DNA from 2 places in the Nonomuraea sp. NPDC049649 genome. Region 1 is predicted to be linked to the other one. Evidence: riboswitches for the same ligand, from Rfam matches in the RefSeq annotation. Region 1 holds a riboswitch; the other holds the start of a gene.

The links. A riboswitch is a leader RNA that binds a small molecule or an ion and turns the genes downstream of it on or off. The one in region 1 is predicted to bind thiamine pyrophosphate.
Region 2: it holds a riboswitch for thiamine pyrophosphate, as region 1 does, so the genes downstream of both, AB0J42_RS33465 (FAD-dependent oxidoreductase) here and AB0J42_RS13990 (cytosine permease) in region 1, are expected to answer to the same signal.

Annotation. Positions count from the first base shown of each region.
Region 1 covers NZ_JBFAOH010000008.1:188,988-192,380, reverse strand. The annotation lists gene AB0J42_RS13995 (methylated-DNA--[protein]-cysteine S-methyltransferase) at 1-414, shown strand, start outside; gene AB0J42_RS13990 (cytosine permease) at 389-1,732, opposite strand; TPP riboswitch at 1,723-1,835, opposite strand; gene AB0J42_RS13985 (rhodanese-like domain-containing protein) at 1,917-2,240, opposite strand; gene AB0J42_RS13980 (DNA-formamidopyrimidine glycosylase family protein) at 2,372-3,250, opposite strand; gene AB0J42_RS13975 (transcriptional regulator) at 3,270-3,393, opposite strand, start outside.
Region 2 covers NZ_JBFAOH010000047.1:11,182-14,574, reverse strand. The annotation lists gene AB0J42_RS33480 (thiazole synthase) at 1-101, opposite strand, end outside; gene thiS (sulfur carrier protein ThiS) at 94-294, opposite strand; gene AB0J42_RS33470 (FAD-dependent oxidoreductase) at 291-1,367, opposite strand; partial or broken gene AB0J42_RS33465 (FAD-dependent oxidoreductase) at 1,623-1,826, opposite strand; TPP riboswitch at 1,816-1,932, opposite strand; gene AB0J42_RS33460 (FAD-dependent oxidoreductase) at 2,052-3,215, shown strand; gene AB0J42_RS33455 (Rv2175c family DNA-binding protein) at 3,246-3,393, shown strand, end outside.

The sequences.
Region 1 (3,393 bases):
TACGAAGAGGAGCACGTGGTCTTCGAGCGGGTGTCCGAGCGGGTGGGCAGGCGCATCGGCGCCGACGCGCGGCGGCTCGACCCGGTCCGGCGCGAGCTCGACGCCTACTTCTCCGGCCGGCTCCGCGCCTTCTCCACCCGGGTCGACCTGACCCTGGCCACGCCGTTCGCCCGTACGGTGCTGCAGAAGACGATGGCGGTCCCGTACGGCACGACCACCACGGTGGGGCAGATCGGCGAGCTCATCGGCAGGCCGCGCGCGCTGCGCGCGGTCGGCAACGCGCTCAGCGCCAACCCCGTCCGCGTGGTCGTGCCGTGTCACCGGGTGGTCCGCGACGACGGCGAGCCCGGCGACTACGCGGGCGGCGCCGACGCCGCGCGCCGCCTGCTCACGATCGAGCGGCGCGGCGCCTGACCAGCCCGATCAGCAGCGTCATCAGGGCCGCGACGATGGCCGCGCCGAGCGCGCCGTTCATCCACGGCTCCCTGGTGAAGCCGATGACGTCGCGCACCCCGGCCCAGAAGCCGTCCCACGCGGCGACGGTCGGGGTCGAGGTGGTCAGCCAGTACGCGGCGAACCCGAACGCCCACGGCACCAGCATCGACCAGCGGGCGGGGGCGTCCTCAGAGGTGTTCCACCCGTCCGCGCGGCTGAACAGGAAGTAGTCGACGGCGAGCACCGCGAACATCGGCACGAACACCGCGCCGATCACGCCCAGGAACGCACCGTACGACGTTACGTCCACCACCAGGGCGATGGCGACGGTGAGCACGCCGATCACGACGCTGATCACCCGGCGGTCGGCGCGCGGCATGAGGTTCTGCAGCGAGACGGTCGTCGAGTAGACGTTGGCGAACGACTGGTCGGCCTCGCGCAGCACCAGGACCGCGAAGAACATCGCGCCCAGCGGGGCCATCACGAACGGCGTGAACACCGCCGTGCTGTCGGCCGCCACCGCCTGCGCGCCGGCGATCGCGACCGCGTACACGCCCAGCCCCAGGCAGGCGACCTGGGCGAGCGTGTACCCGCCGACCACGCCGGTGAAGGCGGCCCGGCTGGACCTGGAGTGGCGGGCGAAGTCGGCGGCCAGCGGCACCCACGACACCGACAGCGCGATCACGTAGTCGACGGCCGGGGCGAACGCCTCCCACGATCCCCCGGTCTGCGGCTGGGCGTCGCCCAGGAACCGCACGCTGAACCAGATCATCGCGATGATCACCAGGACGGTGATGTAACGCCGGATCAGCCGGATCGCGCCGAGCGGCCAGATGCTCAGCACGGTGGTGATCACCCCGGCGACGAGCACCCAGACCGCGTACGGGACCGTGTCGCCGAAGATGGCCAGGGCTCCCTGGGCGATCACCCAGAGCTCGAACGCGCCCCAGCCGACCATCTGGATGATGTTGAGCACGGTGGGGAAGTAGGACAGCCGCGCCCCGAACAGCCCGCGCAGCAGCACCATCGCCGGCTTGCCGGTCTGCGTGCCGGGGATCGCGGCCAGGCCCACCATGGTGGTGCCGATCAGGCTGCCGACGACGGTGGCGACCAGGGCCGCCGTCACGGTCAGCGGTGCTCCCCCGAGCGGGTCGATCAGGAACAGCGCCCCGGAGAAACCGAGGAGGCTGACGGCGAGGTTGGCCCAGAGCGCGCCCTGGTCGAGCACCCCGAGCGTCTTGGGCGCCTCGCCCTCAAGGGTCAACGGAACTTCGTCGCCGTGGACGGCATGCGACATCGCGCACTCCCTACGCCGGCATTACCCGGACAGGTTCGTGCGGTCGGCAGCGGCGTCAGCTGCCCTCTCAGCCCGGTTGCCCCGAGCTCCCGCGGTGGACGATCGGCCGGAGATCACCTCCGGCGCGCGCCCCCATGATGCATGATTCGTCTGATTTGGGCCAGTCGGGGGTCGATCTCGGGCGTCAGGCCACCATCGGGGGCAGGCCCGTCTCGCTGACCATCGGGCGCTTGGCGTACTCCCAGGCCTGCATGCCGCCGCCCACGTTGACCGCCTCGTGGCCGAGGTGGTTGAGCCAGGCCGCCACCTGCAGCGAACGGCCGCCGACGCGGCACACGACGTAGATCGGGCGGTCCGTGGCGATCTCGCCGACGCGCGCCTGGATCTCCGTCATCGGGATGTGGACCGCCCCGGGCGCGTGGCCCGCCACCCACTCGTCCTGCTCGCGCACGTCGAGCAGGTAGGCGTCCTCGGGCACGTCGCGGACCTCGACCTCGGGAACCCTCATGCGCCCATTCTCCCCTGTCACCGGACCACGGGAGCCCAGCCACGCACCACCACCGGGTTACGGCGCCGCGCGGAGAGCCTGGACACGCGGCGGTCGGTGAGGGGTGTGCCGCCGGTCCGGCAGGGTCACCGCTACTTGAGCAGCCGGGACATCCTGCGGTCGGCGAGCGGCTTGCCGCCGGTCTGGCAGGTGGGGCAGTACTGCAGCGAGGAGTCGGCGAAGGACACCTCGCGGATCGTGTCGCCGCAGACCTCGCACGGCTGGCCGGTGCGGTTGTGGACGCGCAGCCCGGACTTCTTCTCCGCCTTGAGCTCCCCCGCCGCCAGGCCGCGGGCCCGTTCGACGGCCTCGCGCAGCGTGGTCACGATGGCCTCGTGCAGGTCGGCGATCTGCGCGTCGGTCAGCGTCGCGGCGATCTTGAAGGGGGACATCTTCGCGGCGTGCAGCACCTCGTCGGAGTAGGCGTTGCCGATGCCGGCGATGACCTTCTGGTCGCGCAGCAGGCCCTTGATCTGGGTGCGGTTGCCGCCGATGATCCGCTTGAGCGCGGCGACGTCGAAGGAGGGGTCGAGGGGGTCGGGGCCGAGCGCCGCGACACCCGGCACTTCGTCCGGATTTTTCACCACATAGACGGCCAGCCGCTTCTGCGTCCCCGCCTCCGTCAGCTCGAACCCCGGCGCCCGCCCGTCATCGCCCGCCGCCAGCCTCACCCGTACAGCCAGCGGCCCCTTGCCCGGGCGGACCGGCCTGGCGCCCGACAGATCGTCGCGCCAGCGGAGCCAGCCCGCCCTGGCCAGGTGGATGACGAGGTGGAGGCCGTCGCAGTCGAGGTCGAGGAACTTGCCGTGTCTCGCCACGCCGGTGACGGTCAGCCCGCCCAGCGCCGTCACCGGCGGGTCGAACGTCTTCAGCGCCTGGAAGGCGACCACGTCCACGCCGGCGATCGTGCGCCCCACCGCCCGCTCGTTCAGGAACGCGGCGAGCGACTCCACCTCGGGAAGTTCCGGCATGCTCCCAGACTACGCGGCGTCACGGCACGTCCCAGAACGCCAGCTCGTGCGCCATCGCCTCCCTGAACATCGCCTCGGCCCGGTCCGGGTCGGGGTCGATCTCGTCCAGCATCTCCCCGATCCGCACGGCCAGCGCCGCGAAC
Region 2 (3,393 bases), on a different contig from region 1:
GCCTCCAGAGCCTGGTCAAGGACCTCCAGCGACGGGGCGCCGCCGGTGCCCATGATCAGCCGGGAAGAGAACTTCTCGCCGGCGATGACCAGGTCATCCACCTTGGACCGCCGTCAGCACCTCGACCCGGTCGCTGTCGCGCAGCGGCGTCGTCTCCCACGCGCTGCGGGTGACCACCTCGTCGTTCACGGCCACCGCCACTCCGGTGGGGGATTCGGTCAGAGTCAGTACGGCCTGCGCCACCGTCATGTTCTCCGCCACTTCACGGGCCGCGCCGTTGATCAGCACCTTCATGGAACCTCCCGAAATCTCGCCGGTGAGCACAGTGTCGCGAGGTCGTTCTCCTCGCCCTCCAGAATCGCGACGGTGAGCGGCGTCAGCAGCACGCCGCCGCGATAGTGGCCGGTGGCGAGCACCAGCCCTGGAGTTCCGTCCGGTCCGATGACCGGCAGGTTGTCCGGAGTGCCGGGCCGCAGTCCCGCGACCACGTCGGCCACCTCCAGCTCCGTGACGCCGGGCACCAGCTCCCTGGCGTCACGCAGCAGCTCGTAAACCCCGCCCGCGGTGACCCTGGTGTCGAACCCCAGCTCCTCCTGGGTGGCCCCCACCACCAGCTCCCCGTCACCCCGGGGCACCAGGTAGACGGGGTTGCCGTGCACCGTCCCGCGCACGCACCGGCCCAGCAGCGGCTGGGGCGAGCGCAGGCGCATGATCTGCCCCTTCACCGGCCGTACGGGCACCTCGGCCAGCTCCCCGCTCCACGCCCCCGCCGCCAGCACCACCCGCTCCGCGAGCAGCACCTCGGGCACGTCGGGGGCGGAGTCGTTCACCGCCGGGCCTTGAGAGACCGCAGCAACGCCGGACATCGCCGGGACCCCGCGGGCGGAGTCGCCGGTCACCGTCGGGACCCCGCGGGCGGAGTTGCCGGTCAGTCCCGGGCCCTCGGAGGCCGGGGGAGCTCCGGCCATCGCCGAAACCCGGCTGGCTGGCCGGACGTCAGGCAGCCCGTCCCGTCCCGTCTCTGGGGGAGCGAGGCGTACACCTGTCACCCGCCCGCCGTCACGCAGCAGCTCGGTCACGCGGGCGCGCAGCACCGGGACGCCGAGCCGCTCCAGCGCGGCGAGGAGCGCCGCGGTCACGCGGCGCGGGTTCACCCAGGCATCGGTACGAGCCAGCAGCCCGCCGCTGACGGAGGGCGCCAGCATGGGCTCCAGCCGGCGGCACTCGCGCCCCGTCAGCCGTTCGACCGGCAGCCCCAGCTTCTCCATGAACCGGGCCTGCTGGTCGAGCAGCGCCATGTCATCCGGCCCGAACGCCACGTCGAGCGTCCCGTCGTCCCGCAGATCCAGCCCGGCCCGCGCGGCCATCAGCCACTCACCGCCGGGCTCCTCGCCGCCGCCCCCGAGCCCGCCCTCGGTCCCGTGGGCTGTACCGCCCATCCCTGAACCGGTAGCGGGAACGGCAGAGCCGGTGCCCCCGGTTCCGGCGACACCTTCACCGGTTCCCGTGGGAGAAGCGGCCCCGTGAGCTGTGCTCTCCTCGGTTCTGGCAGGAGAGGCGGACGCGGTGGTCTCGGAGCCGGTGAGGCCGGCGTCGGCGGCCAGGGCGGCGGCGAAGGCGGGCCAGCGGCGCAGGGAGGCGACGCCGAGCCGGAGCAGGGGCTCCTCGGTGTAGACGACCTCGCTGATCGGCGCCAGCATGCCCGCCGCCGCGTACGAGGCGCCATGAGCGGGGGAGGGGTCCACCACCACGACCTGGCGCCCGCGCCTGGCCAGCCGCCAGGCGATCGACAGGCCGACGACCCCGCCTCCGACGACCACTTCCATGTCCGCTCCCTTCGCCGGCATGATCCGGATCAGGTGTCTTGCGGTCGAAGACCCGATGAAGCCTTCCTCTCAGCCCGGTGACGGCCGGACTCCCGCGCGTCGTGCACCCCCACCATACGACCTTCCGCAAACGTCACCCCATTAGGGATATATCCGAAACGCCGGGACAACCCGGAATTGGGCCTCGGGACGACCCCGCGGGCGGCCCCCGTTATGGTCATTCACGTGAATCATGTCGTGGTGGTGGGAGCCGGGCTGGCCGGTGTGCGGAGCGTCGAGGCGCTGCGCGCACGCGGGTTCGGCGGCAAGATCACGCTCATCGGGCAGGAGCGGCACCGGCCCTACGACCGGCCGCCCCTGTCGAAGGCGGTGCTGATGGGCGAGACCGACTCCAGCTTCGTCGGCTCCGACCTGGCCGCGCTGGAGACGGACTTCCGCCCGGGCGTCACCGCCACGGCGCTGCGCGCGGGCGCCGTGGAGACGACCGAGGGCGAGCTGGGCTACGACGGGCTGGTCATCGCCAGCGGCGCCGACCCGATCAGGCTCCCCGGCGACGGGCCGCAGCACGTGCTGCGCACCCTCGACGACGCGCTGGAGCTGCGCGCCCTGCTGGTGCCCGGCGCCCGGGTGGCGATCATCGGCGCGGGCTGGATCGGCGCCGAGGTGGCCACCGCCGCCCGCCGCAAGGGCTGCGCGGTGACGGTGATCGAGGCCGGGCCCGCTCCGCTCACCCAGGCGGTCGGCGCCGAGCTGGGCGCCCGCACCCTGCCCTGGTACGAGGGCATCGACCTGCGCCTGGACACCATGGTCAGCTCGGTCGACGAGGGCGGCGTGACCCTGGTCGGCGGCGGAACCGTGGCCGCGGACGTGGTGGTGACCGGCATCGGCGTCCGCCCGGCCGTCGAGTGGCTGGCCGACGCCGACCTCGACCTGCACAACGGCGTCGTCACCGACGAGCACCTGCGCACCTCCCTGCCGAACGTGGTCGCCGTGGGCGACTGCGCCGCCTGGTGGTCGCGCCGCTACGGCAGGCGGCTGCGGGTCGAGCACTGGGACACCGCGCTGGGCGCGCCCGAGGTCGCCGCCGCGACCCTGCTGGGCGAGGAGGCGGTGTACGACCCCGTCCCGTACTTCTGGTCCGAGCAGTTCGGCCACATGGTCCAGTACGCCGGCCACCACCCGGCAGGGGAGCGGGTGATCTACCGGGGCGAGGCGACCGGCAAGTGGTCCGCCCTCTGGCTCGCCGCCGACGGCACCCTGGCCGCGGTCATGGCCGTCGACCGGCCGCGCGACCTCGTACAGGGAAGGCGGATCATCGAAGCAGGTCACCGGCTGGACGAGGAACGCCTGGTAGATCCGGACGTACCCCTACGGGATTGTGTTGTTTGAGCAAGCGCGGCATGTGGTAGTTGTGGTTTCGTGACGCTTTCTGTTGCACAGATCGACAGGGAGACCGATGCCCTCGTCGACGAGTGGCTCACCCTCCCCGAAGTGGCCGAGCGCATGGGTCTCACGATCGGCCGCGCCAAGCAACTCCTCAAGGACCACAAGCTCTTGGGCGTGCGCC